One region of the Diaphorobacter sp. LI3 genome, then DNA from elsewhere that is predicted to be linked to it. Evidence: riboswitches for the same ligand, from Rfam matches in the RefSeq annotation. Region 1 holds a riboswitch; the other holds the start of a gene.
What was found. Region 1 has a riboswitch for glycine ahead of gcvT (glycine cleavage system aminomethyltransferase GcvT). Riboswitches for the same ligand answer to the same signal wherever they lie in the genome.
Positions count from the first base shown of each region.

Region 2: another riboswitch for glycine. It lies ahead of MRB47_RS03120 (D-amino acid dehydrogenase); the one in region 1 lies ahead of gcvT (glycine cleavage system aminomethyltransferase GcvT).

Region 1 covers NZ_CP094346.1:2,203,900-2,210,201, forward strand. The annotation lists gene gcvP (aminomethyl-transferring glycine dehydrogenase) at 1-1,353, opposite strand, end outside; gene gcvH (glycine cleavage system protein GcvH) at 1,422-1,796, opposite strand; gene gcvT (glycine cleavage system aminomethyltransferase GcvT) at 1,900-3,030, opposite strand; glycine riboswitch at 3,075-3,189, opposite strand; glycine riboswitch at 3,209-3,301, opposite strand; gene MRB47_RS10220 (TRAP transporter large permease) at 3,308-4,585, opposite strand; gene MRB47_RS10225 (TRAP transporter small permease) at 4,668-5,162, opposite strand; gene MRB47_RS10230 (TRAP transporter substrate-binding protein) at 5,240-6,211, opposite strand.
Region 2 covers NZ_CP094346.1:663,189-669,490, reverse strand. The annotation lists gene MRB47_RS03130 (NAD(P)-binding domain-containing protein) at 1-1,296, shown strand, start outside; gene MRB47_RS03125 (peroxidase-related enzyme) at 1,293-2,402, shown strand; glycine riboswitch at 2,555-2,666, shown strand; gene MRB47_RS03120 (D-amino acid dehydrogenase) at 2,760-4,070, shown strand; gene MRB47_RS03115 (FIST N-terminal domain-containing protein) at 4,142-5,407, opposite strand; gene MRB47_RS03110 (PhaM family polyhydroxyalkanoate granule multifunctional regulatory protein) at 5,448-6,302, opposite strand, start outside.

The DNA.
Region 1 (6,302 bases):
GTCCCGCGCAAAGATCTTCCACAGCAGCTCGATATCGGCGCGGGTGGTGGTCTCGTCCAGCGAGATGCACAGGTATTCATTCCAGGCTTTTCGCAGGTTTGCGCCCATCTGGACTGCGCGAGCAGCTATTGAATCCGTAGCATCCTTGGTGTGCAGGCTGAGTGTGTCGAAGGCCGAGCCATGGTGGCGGCTGGTGAACCCCAGCTGCGCCAGGCCGCGGCTCAGGATGGCGGTGAAGCGCGCCACGCGGCGGGCGATGCGCGTGAGGCCCTCGGGGCCGTGGTACACGGCGTACATGCTGGCGATCACGGCCGGCAGCACCTGGGCCGTGCAGATGTTGCTCGTGGCCTTCTCGCGGCGGATGTGCTGCTCGCGCGTTTGCAGCGCCAGGCGGTAGGCGGGCTTGCCGTGCACGTCCACGCTCACGCCCACCAGGCGGCCGGGCAGGCTGCGCTTGAATTCGTCGCGGCAGGCCATGAAGGCGGCGTGCGGTCCGCCGGCGCCCATGGGCATGCCAAAGCGCTGGGTGGAGCCCACCACGATGTCGGCGTCCCACTCGCCGGGGGCCTTGAGCAGCGTGAGCGCCAGCAGGTCGGTAGCGAAGATGGCGGCGGCCTGTTTGGCGTGGATGGCGTCCACGTCGGCCTGCCAGTCCTGCACCCAGCCGCTGCTGGCAGGGTACTGGATGAGGGCGGCGAAGAAGTCGCCGGCCAGGGCCGCCTGCCATTCCTCCTGGGAATTGGCCACCACCACGGTGATGCCGATGGGGGCGGCGCGGGTCTGGATGACTTCGATGGTCTGCGGGTGCGCATCGCCTGCCACGATGAAGACGTCGCTCTTGGACTTGACCGAGCGCTTAGCCAGCGTCATGGCCTCGGCGGCAGCGGTCGCCTCGTCGAGCATGGAGGCGTTGGCGATGGGCATGGCCGTGAGGTCGCACACCATGGTCTGGAAGTTGAGCAGCGCCTCCATGCGGCCCTGGGAGATCTCGGCCTGGTAGGGCGTGTAGGCCGTGTACCAGGCAGGGTTTTCCAGCACGTTGCGCAGGATGACGCCCGGCGTGTGCGTGCCGTAGTAGCCCTGGCCGATGAAGCTCTTGAGGATGCGGTTCTTCGACGCAATGGCCTGGAGTTCAGCCAGCGCTGCGGCCTCGGTGGCCGGCGCGGGCAGGTCCATGGGGCGCTGGCGCGCGATGGAGCGCGGCACGATGGAATCAATGAGCGCGCGGCGCGAAGCCTCGCCGATCACCGACAGCATGTGTGCTTCGTCGGCGGCGTCGATGCCAATGTGGCGGGGCAGGAATTCAGCGGCGTTTTCAAGCGCCGCCAGGGGCAGGGGGGAGGGCATCTGCATGGCGAGGGACCAGTCTCAAGAGCGATGGGGCGGTGCGGCGGCGCCGTGTGCACGGCGCCGCGGGTGCATCAGGCGTTCTGGGCGAAGGCGGTATAGGCCGTTTCGTCCATCAGACCGGCGAGTTGGCCGGCGTCGCTGAGCTTGACCTTGAAGAACCAGCCGGCGCCCAGCGGGTCGGAGTTGGCCAGGGACGGGTCGGCGCGCAGGGCCTCGTTGACCTCGACGATTTCGCCGGACACGGGCATGTAGACATCGGCAGCGGCCTTGACGGACTCGACCACGCCGGCCACGTCGCCCTGGGCAAAGGTGGTGCCCACCGCGGGCAGGTCCACGAACACCACGTCGCCCAACGCATCCTGCGCGTGGACGGTGATGCCGACGACGGCCGCGGCCGGGTCGGCTGCGTTGATCCATTCATGGTCTTTGGAAAACTGGATGCTCATGAGGGGCTCCGGGAAGAAGAGGTGGAAGGAAAGGGTATGAGAGTGGTCAGCCCGCACTGTAGCCGGGCTGACCTGGGCGCGGTGATAGTTCGCTGCGGTGAATTCAGCCGCGGTAGTAGCGTGTGGGAACAAAGGGCGTGGCAGCCACTTCCATGGGCACGGCCTTGCCGCGCACCATGGCGTTCATGCGCGCGCCTGCGGCAGCATAGGCAGGCGTCACGTAGGCCAGGGCGATGGGCTTGTCGGCAGTGGGGGCCAGCAGGCCGCTGGTGACTTCGCCGATGCGCTCGCCCGACTCGTTTTGCAACTCGGTGTGCTCACGCACGGGCACGCGCTCCAGCGCCACCAGGCCCACGCGCTTGCGCGTGAGAGTGGCCGGGTTGTCGATCTGGGCCAGCACCTTGTCGGCACCGGGAAAACCGCCAGCGCGCGCGCCGCCTGTACGGCGCACCTTCTGGATGGCCCAGTTCAGGCCGGCTTCGGACGGGGTGGTGGTGGTGTCGATGTCGTTGCCATACAGGCACAAGCCGGCTTCCAGGCGCAGCGAGTTGCGTGCACCCAGGCCGATGGGCTTGACCTCGGGCTGGGCCAGCAGCGTGCGCGCCAAGGCCTCGGCCTGCGCGACGGGCACCGAGATCTCGAAGCCGTCCTCTCCGGTGTAGCCGCTGCGCGTCACGAAGCACTGCGCCCCGGCGATGTCGAAATGCCCGCCGGTCATGAACACCAGTTTGTCCACGCCTGGGGCCAGACGCGCGAGCACCGCAGCCGCCTGTGGGCCCTGCAGCGCGAGCAGGGCCTGGTCGGGCAGGGGAATCACCTGGCAGCGTTGGCCGATGCGCTCCTGGATGTGGGCAATGTCGCCCACCTTGCAGGCGCCGTTGACGATCACGAAGAGCTCGTCCTGCGCCATGCGGAAGAACATGAGGTCGTCGATGATGCCGCCCTCGTCATTGAGGAGCAGGCCGTAGCGCTGCTTGCCCACGGGCAGGTCGACCACGTCCACGGGCATCAGCGTCTCGAATGCTGCTGCGGCGTCAGGGCCGACCAGCTTGAGCTGCCCCATGTGCGACACGTCAAACAGGCCGGCCGCCGTGCGCGTGTGGTGGTGCTCGGCCATCAGGCCCAAGGGGTATTGCACGGGCATGGAGTAGCCGGCGAAGGGCACCATGCGGGCGCCCAGTTCGATGTGCAGGGCGTTGAGGGGAGTGGTGAGCAGGTCGGACATGGCGGACATGGCAATGGGCGAAGGCAAATGGTGGAGCGATCTCTCGATCGCCGATTTGCCCCGCTGTCCGCTTTACCTGAGAGATTCACCCCGCCTGCATGGCATGTCACGGGGCTTGCTCCTTCGGTGGGCCGCATGCTGCTGCGGCCTCTCTCCAGCAAGGGAAACACCCGCATCCCTGCGGGCGTGTCGCCAGTCCTTTTGCCTGAGCGTTCGGCTGCTGCCTGCGCCTTCGGCGGCCCGGCCCTGGGGGGCGCGGACTCTCTCCTGACGGGACGGATTCTATCTATTTTGCGTACACGAGATCACGCAGGGCCAGTGAAAGCGATGGCACGTAGGTGATGACCAGGAGGCACAGCAGGACCACGCCCACGAACGGCAACAGGTGGGCGACGATACGATCCAGGGAGATGCGCGCCACCGTGCATGCCGCGAACAGGTTCACGCCAAAGGGCGGCGTGATCATGCCGAGCGCCAGGTTCACCACCATGATCAGCCCGAAGTGCACCGGGTCCACGCCGAAGTGCTGGGCCACCGGCGCCAGGATCGGCGCCAGCACGATGATGGCGGCGCTGGTCTCGATGAACATGCCGATCACGAACAGCGCGGCATTCACGCCCAGCAGGAACAGCGCGGGCGACTGCAGCACCTCCTGCAGCCAGCGGCCGATGGCGTCCGGCACGCCAGCGCGCGTGATAAGGAAGGCAAACAGGCCCGCATTGGCAATGATGAACATGATCACCGCCGACGAGATGGCCGACTTGCGCAGGATGGCGAACAGGTCCGCGACGCGGATCTCGCGGTAGATCAGCATGCCCACCACCAGCGCGTAGAACACGGCCACGGCAGAGGCCTCGGTGGGCGTGAACACGCCGCCGTAGATGCCGCCCAGGATGATGACTGGCATCAGCAGTGCCCAGCCCGCCTGCAGCAGCGCGCGGCCGAAGGGCATGCGCCCATCGCCGTCATGCTTGCCCCAGCCCTTGTACTTGCAATACACCCAGACGAACAACATCAGCGCACCGCTGATGAGGATGCCGGGGCCGAAGCCGGCGATGAACAGCTCGCCAATCGACACCTCGGCCGCCACGCCGTACAGGATCATGGGGATCGACGGAGGGATGATCACGCCCAGCTCGGCACTGGTGGCCTGCAGCGCGGCCGCGTAGCTGGTGGGATAACCGTGCTTGATGAGCGCGGGAATCAGGATGGCGCCGATGGCGAATGTGGTTGCCACCGACGAGCCCGACACAGCTGCGAAGATCATGCAGGTGAGCACGCAGGTCATGGGCAAGCCACCCTGCACGCCGCCCACGATGCTCTTGGCAAACTCCACGAGCCGTCGCGAGATGCCGCCGGTCTCCATGAGGTTGCCCGCCAGGATGAAGAACGGAATGGCTGCGAGCGGAAACTTGTTGATGGAGGCGAACATCTCCTTCACGGAGATCAGCATGTTGGCGTTCGCCACCTGGATGCCCAGGATGGAGGCCAGCCCGATGGAGACGGCCACGGAGATGGTGAGCGCGAAGCACAGCACCATGGTGGAGATCATGACCGTGGTCATAGGGCCCCCACGCGCGTCATTTCATGTACCCGCCGCCCGCCGAGGGGGCCGCTCGCTTGCTTGAGGCGGCTCTGCGCGGCGCTCATTGGGCAGTCTCCAGTTCATGGCGCTGCGGGTCGATCAGATTGCCCACGATGCCGAGGATGCTGAACAGCCCACCCACGGGCATGGCCAGATAGGCCCAGAACATGGAAACCGACTCCAGCCCTGCCATCGACTGCACGCCGCCGCGGCGCGCGTAGTCCCACCCCCACCAGATGATCACGGCGATGAGCGCCAGCGCTGCCAGGCACACCACCCAGTCCAGCACGCGGCGCAGCGGGCGCGGGCTCCAGCGGTAGAGCACGTCGACGCTGACCATGGCGCCCTGCCGGAATGCCATGGGAATCGCCAGAAACACCATCCAGATCAGGCTGAAGCGGATCAGCACCTCGGTCCACTCGGCCGGCTCTTCGAAAACGAAACGCATCAGGATCTGGAACATGCCGAGCGCCGAGGCCAGCGCCAGCATGGCGCAGGCGCCCCACATGGCGACGGCGGTGCTCCAGCGCTCGCAGGAGAGGAAGAAGGTTTTCATGCGCACTCACGAAAATATGAATAAAAACGCCCGTGGCGCATGATCCACGGGCGGTAGCAGCTACTGAAAAGTGAGCGTCACTTGTAGTTGCGGATCTTGTCGAGGTTGGCCTTGCCGAACTCTTTCTCGAACTGCGCGTTCACGGGCGCGAGCGCGGCGACAAACTTGGACTTGTCCAGATCGTCGATCACCGTCATGCCCTTGGCGCGCAGGTCGGCCACGCCCTTGGCGTCGTCCTCGTCCACGCGAGCGCGGTTGGCCTTGGTGCCTTCCTTGGCGGCGTCGATGAAGGCCTGCTTGTCGGCGGCGGAGAGCTTGTCGAACACCCCCTTGTTCATCACGAAAATGCAGGGCGAGTAGACGTGGCCGGTGAGCGAGAGGTGCTTTTGCACCTGGTCGAACTTGGCCGAGATGATGACGGGCAGGGGGTTTTCCTGGCCGTCCACCGTGCCTTGTTGCAGGGCGGTGAACACTTCGGGGAAGGCCATGGGCGTGGTGATGATGCCGAAACCCTTGTACGCGGCGATGTGCACCGGGTTCTCCATGGTGCGCATCTTCAGGCCCTTCAGATCCTCGGGCGTCTTCACGTCGCGCTTGCTGTTGGTCATGTGGCGAAAGCCATTCTCCGCCCAGGCCAGCGCCTTGAAGCCCTTGGCATCGAACTTGGTCAGCAGGTCCTGGCCGATCGGGCCGTCGAGCACGGCGCGGGCGTGGGCCTTGTCACGGAACAGGAAGGGCACGTCCAGGATCTTGGTCTCGGGCACGAAGTTGGGCACCGGACCGGTGGAGCTGAAGGCCAACTCCTGCGTGCCCAGCTGCACCGCCTCGATAGATTCGCGCTCGCCGCCCAGCGCGCCGTTGTAGAAGGTCTGCACCTTGTAGCGCCCGCCTGTGCGCTTTTCGACCTCCTTGGCAAACGTGTCGATGGCGACGCCCTGGTGGGAGTTCTGCGCCGTCGAGATGCTGATGCGCATTGTGGTTTGTGCCAAGGCCGTTGCGGCCATGCCCAGTGCCAAGCCCAGGCCCAGCGCAAGTTTGGTCAGCTGCATGTTGTCTCCTGTGAATCTGCGGGTGCTGCCGAAAAATTATGGCAATGCAACATGACGCAGGTCATAGGGGTTTGCGCGGGGACTTGAGGAG
Region 2 (6,302 bases), 1.5 Mb from region 1:
GCGCTGGCGCAGCAGGGCATTGCCGCCGTGCTGCTGGACCGCGCGCCCGCCGACTACGAGGGCCCCTGGGCCACCACGGCGCGCATGGACACGCTGCGCTCGCCCAAGGAGCTCACCGGCCCCGCGCTCGGCGTGCCCTCGCTCACCTTCCGCGCCTGGTTCGAGGCCCAGTGGGGCCGCGAGGCCTGGGCCGCGCTCGACAAGATCCCGCGCCTGCAGTGGATGGACTACCTGCGCTGGTACCGCCGCGTGACGCAGGCCGACGTGCGCAATGAACACACCGTCACTGCCGTGCACCCACGCGCCGACGGCCTGGTGGCGGTGGACGTGCAGGCCCCCACCGGCCACGCCACCTGGCTGGCGCGCCGCGTGGTGCTGGCCACGGGCCGCGACGGCCTGGGCGGCCCGCAGGTCCCTGCCTTCATGCGGGGCGTGGCCCACGCCGCACAGGGTGGCCTGTGGGCGCATTCGTCCGACGTGCTGGACTACGCCACGCTCAAGGGCAAGCGCGTGGGCGTGATCGGCATGGGCTCGTCCGCGATGGACAGCGCCGGCACGGCGCTGGAATGCGGCGCCGCCAGCGTGGACCTGATCGCGCGCCGCGCGGTGATGCCCACGGTGAACAAGTCCAAGGGCTCGGGCGTGCCCGGCCTCACGCAAGGGCACCACGACCTGCCCGACGCATGGAAGTGGCGCATCCGCCATTACATCAACGTGCAGCAGGTGCCGCCGCCGCACGGCAGCACGCTGCGCGTGTCCGGCCACGCCAACGCCTTCTTCCACTTCGGTTGCGCGGTGCAGGGCGTTACGCAGGTGGGCCACGCGCTGCACGTGGCGACGGCCAAGGGTACGTTCGCATTCGACTTCCTGGTTCTCGCCACGGGCTTCGTGATCGACTGGGCACAAAAGCCCGAATTCGCGCCGTTTGCGCGCCATGTGCGCACCTGGGGCGAGCGCTACCAGCCGCCCGCCGGCGATGAAGACCGCGAACTGTCCGACTCGCCCGACCTCGGCCCGGTGTTCGAATTCCGCGAGAAAGCCGCCGGCGCCTGCCCCGGCCTGGACCGCATCCACTGCTTCTGCTACCCGGCGGCGCTGTCGCACGGCACGGTGTCGGGCGACATTCCCGCCATCAGCGACGGTGCACGGCGCCTGGCCAGCGGCATCGCCGGCCTGCTGTACCGCGAGGACGTGGAGCACCACTTCGCCGCGCTGCAGGCCTATGCCGAGCCGGAACTGCTGGGCGACGAATGGACGCCCGCCGACACCTCCCAACGCATCCTGCCTTCGCCATGACCGACACCATCGACCAACTCGCCCGCCTGGGCCATGCCCCCCATGCCCAGGCCGCGCGCCAACAGCGCGCCAAGGCCATCACCGCCACCCAGGCCTGCGAAGACCTGCTGCTCGCGCCAGCACTGCCCGGGGGCCTGGCGCTGGCCGAGCGCCTGTCCGTGGCCCAGGCCGTGGCGGCCGCCAGCGGCGTGGCAACGCTGGCCGACTATTACGGCGCGCGCCTGGCCGGCCTGCCCGCCCCCGCGGCGGATGCCCGCTGGCAAGCCATCACGCATTTCACGCAGCTGCTGGCCACGCAGCCCGCTGCGGCCGACCGCGCGGCCCTGCTCGCCCTGCCCCAGGCGGGCCTCGCCACGCCGGACGTGGTGCTGCTCGCGCAACTCATCGGCTTCGTGGCCTACCAGGCGCGGTTGGTGGCCGGCGTGGCGGCGCTGGCCGCCCTCGGCCCCGCGGGCACCGCAGCCACGGCGGTCGCTCCCACCACGCCGGACGCGCCCTTCGTGCACCCTGCCAACCTGCCCCCGCCCGGCGAGCCGCTGCGCCTGGCCGGCTACACCAGCGAGACGCTGGACTGGAAGGCCTGGCTGCCCGTGGTGGACCCCGCCACCGCCAGCGCCGAGCAGAACGCCGTGCTGGACGCAAGCCACCCCAAGGCACGCACGTCGGACTTCTACCTCGTGCTGGCGCACCAGCCCCGCGTGCTCGCCGAGCGCTCGGAGGCGTTCAACGCCATCATGTATGCGCCTGGCGGCCTGCCGCGCGCCGAGCGCGAGGTGGCCACCACCGTGGTCTCGCGCATCAACGGCTGCGTGTACTGCGCGTCGGTGCATGCGCAGCGCTTCGAGCAACTGGCCAAGCGCAACGACGTGATCGCGCAGATCTTCACCGACCCCGACAGCGCCGGCACCAACGCCCGCGAACGCGCGCTGGCGCAGGCCAGCGCCGCGCTCACGCGCGCGCCCGGTGCATTCGGGCCGCAGCACCTCGCGCCGCTGCGCGCCGCGGGCCTGAGCGACCTGGAAATCCTGGACACGGTGCACGCCGCCTCGCTGTTCGCCTGGGCCAACCGCCTCATGCTCAACCTGGGCGAAGCGGTCTACCCCTGAGCATGCGCCCAGCGCTGCGTCCTGAGGGTTAGCCCGCTGGGGCCGCCGCGCCCGGGCCGCTACGATGGCTGGCGCAGGAGAGCAAACGGCCATGTGCCGTTTCACCGAAGGCGCAAACTCCCATACACGCTCAGGTTCCGTACTGCACACCCACACAGCCGTCTGGAGAGCCGCCACGCCCGCCGTGGCGCACCGAAGGAGCAAGTGCCGCGCACGGTCCCGCGCGGCATGAATCTCTCAGGTACCAAGGACAGGGGGAGCGGCAGCCAGGCCATGTCGCGCCCGCTGTTCGCTATTCATTCAATAGCTGCTCGCGCGCGCCCTGCCTGCGCAAACCTTGAAAAAGGCTTGTAAACAATGCGCGTGATCGTTCTGGGCGCCGGCGTCGTCGGCACCACCTCTGCGTACTTCCTCCAGCAACTCGGCCACGAGGTCACCGTCATCGACCGGCAGGCTTGGCCCGGCGCGGAAACCAGCTTCGCCAACGGCGGCCAGATCTCGGTCAGCCACGCCGAGCCCTGGGCCAACCCCGGCGCGCCGCTCAAGGTGCTGCAGTGGCTGGGCAAAGAGGATGCGCCGCTCTTGTTTCGCTTGCGCGCGGACATGCGCCAGTGGCTTTGGGGCCTGCAATTCCTGCGCGAATGCACGCCCGCGCGCACGCGCCACAACATCGAGCAGATCGTGAGCCTGGGCAGCTACAGCCGCAGCACGCTGCAGCAGCTGCGCGCCGACACGGGCCTGCAGTACGACCAGCGCACGCAGGGCATCCTGCACTTCTACACCAGCACCCAGGAGTTCGACGCCGCGCTAGCGCCCGCCGAGCAGATGCGTGCGCTGGGCTGCCACCGCCGCGTGGTGGACGCAGACGAGGCCGTGCGCATCGAGCCAGCCCTGGCCCACGTCCGCCCGCAGCTGGCGGGCGCCACCTACACGGCGGAGGACGAGTCCGGCGACGCCCACCTGTTCACGCGCGCGCTGGCCGGCGTGGCCCAGGCCGCGGGCGTGCAATTCCGCCTGGGCTGCCACATCACCGCGCTGCACCCGGCGGGCGGCGCCATCGACCATGTGGAGATCACCAACGAGGCCGGCGGCTACGAGCGCGTGCGCGGCGACGCCTACGTGCTGGCGCTGGGCGCATTCAGCCCGCTGCTGGCCCAGCCCCTGGGCCTGCGCCTGCCGATCTACCCGGCCAAGGGCTATTCGGTGACGCTGCCGGTGCGCGACGCGGCCGCCGCCTACCAGGTGAGCTTGACGGACGATGAGTACAAGCTGGTCTTCTCGCGCTACACCAGCGCGCAGGGCGACCGGCTGCGCATCGCGGGGACGGCCGAGCTCAACGGCTACGAGCGCGCACTGAACGCCGTGCGCTGCGAAGCCATCGTGCGGCGCGTGGAGCAGCTCTTTCCCGGCGCGGGCGATGCGAGCCAGGCGCAGTTCTGGAGCGGCCTGCGCCCCGCCACGCCGAGCAACGTGCCGCTGATCGGCAAGACGCGCTACGGCAACCTGTTCCTGAACACCGGCCACGGAACGCTGGGCTGGACCCACGCCTGCGGCTCGGGCAAGTCCATCGCGCGCATCGTGAGCGGGCTGGAGCCGGAGCTGGACTTCGCGTTCTGCGGCCTGCCGCGCCCTGCTGCGGCGCCCCGCCCCGCCGTCATCGGCGTTTGAGCAAGCGCCACGGCGCTATGCATTGCATAGCTGTTCGCGCTTGATGGACGGGCGCTAGAGGCCAAAAAGGCTTATAAAGCCCCGTCCGGCGCGACGAACACCGTCAGCACGCCCGTGTAGCCATAGAGCCGGTGCGCGGCGATTTCGCCGCCGGCGAAGAAGCCCGCCAGGGGCACGTCGCCCAGCGCATGGCGCACGATCTGCAGCTCGGCGCTGGGCCCACCGAAGTGCGGCCCGCCGCGGCCCGAACAACTCACATACAGCGCACCGCAAATGCGCCGGCCGCCCGCCGGCTCGGCATGCGGCGCGCTGCCTGCGGCGGGCAGCGCCTGCGCCTCTTCGAGTTGGGGCGACAGCTCCTCACGGATCTCGGCGCAGATGCGCATCAGGTCGGCACGGGCCGCGCCGACGTTGCGCTGGCAGAAGGCCAGGCGCATGCCCACCTCGACATGGTCACCCAGCGCCACGCCGCTGCGCGTCGCGTCCAGCCCGACGATGTGGCGCACGCGCGTGTCGGCGCCGAAATGGCCCGTGCGCTGGCGCTGCGGTGCGTCCGCGTCCTCCAGCCCTGCCAGCGTGGCGCGCACGGCGCGCAGGGCGGCCTGGGCGTCGCCCTGCAGCGTCACCCCTAGCGTGTCCAGCAGCACGTCCAGCGCGGGCTCGCCGTCCAGCTCCAGCACCACGTTGTCCTGCGCGGCGGTGATGGCCGCCTGCGCGCCGATGGGCTGGCAGCCCTGCGTGACGCGCGAGACCAGTTCCACCTGCGCATCAAAGGCCACGCCCGACAGGCCGCCGTGCAGCACGCCGTCGCCCTCGCCGCCGGCGGGCAGCGCCAGTTGCACCTGCGCCCCGCGGCTGGCCACCACGCCGCCAAACAGGTAGCCGCTGCTGGTGCGGCCCGCCATCTCGGCCACCAGGTCCGCCAGTTCGGGTGTCTGCCCGTCCGCATGCACCAGCGCCGTGTGGGCCGCAAAGCCCACCCCGGCCGCATCGCCGTGCGCCAGCGGCGCCACGCCCGAGAACACGCGGTAGTGCGCGCGCGGCAGGTCGCACAGCATCAGCGAGAGCGCGGGTTCATCGAAATATTCGACGTTGTTGCCCGCCACGCCCACGCCGACCGCGCCTGCCCAGTCGGTGACCGTCGGCAGTTCGCGCCGCAGCAGGTCCAGCAGGGCCGCGGCATCGTCCGCGTAGTGGTCGGTGATGTAGAGCAGCCCCAGCGTGGGTGCACTGGCGTACTGGGGCAGCGCCATCTGCGCCCGCAGTTGCGCCAGCACCAGCACCGCGGCCATGTGCCACTGCGGATGGGTGGCGTGTGCGTTGGGAAAGAGTCTCATGTGTCAGCCCTGCGGTGGGGTACAGGCGCCGCCGCGCAGCTCAGCCTGCCGGCCGCCGCGTGCGGGACGCGGCAGCCTTTTGGGTGGGTGATGGTGCGGGGGCACGCTTGGCGGCCGGACGTGCCTTGTCGTTGGCCTTGTCGTTGGCCTTGCAGCCCGGTTGGGTCGCCGGCCGGGCGGCCGCCTTTGTGGAAGGCTTGCCGGCGGCAGGGGCGGGCGTTGCCGCAGGCGCCGCACCGGCGGCCTGCGCCGCCGCGCGCATGCCGTGCATGCCCTGCGCGGCCATCTGCGCCGCCATGCTGGAAGCGGTCTTGAGTGCGCCGCCGGCCATCTCGCGCGTGGCGTCGAAGGCCGCCTGGTGCGTGCCCGCATCCCGCAGGGCATGCGCCGCGATCTGCTGGAACTGGCTGGTCAGCGCACCCCACCATTGCATCGGGTCGGCCGCGCGCTTGGTCTGCTCGGGCGCGGCCTCATCGTCCGGTGGTGTTCGCGCGCTGCGCGCCGCCGAAGCGTCATTGGCCGGGGACGGCGCCTCCGGTGCAGGTGCAGGTGCAGGTGCAGGTGTGGGTGGAGAAGTGAACGGGAACGCGGACGGTGGCTCGGCGGCTCGTGCGGCGGGCCGCTCCTTGTCCTGGCCTGCGGCGGCGCCGAAGCTCGCGGCCAGGTCGCCCATCGCCACGTTCATATCCTGCAGCGTGGCCAGCGTCATCTTCTGCACCTCCAGCGCCTGCACGGTGGCGGCCAGGGCGCGCGCGTTCTGCTCCAGCCAGAACTGCACGGCCTTGAGGTCCTGGATGCGCTTGTCCAGCTCGTCCACACTCACCGTGGGCGCCACCCAGCCCGACAGCCCCGGCATGGTTGGCATACCCGCCGCAGCGCCCTTCGCCAGGTTCTG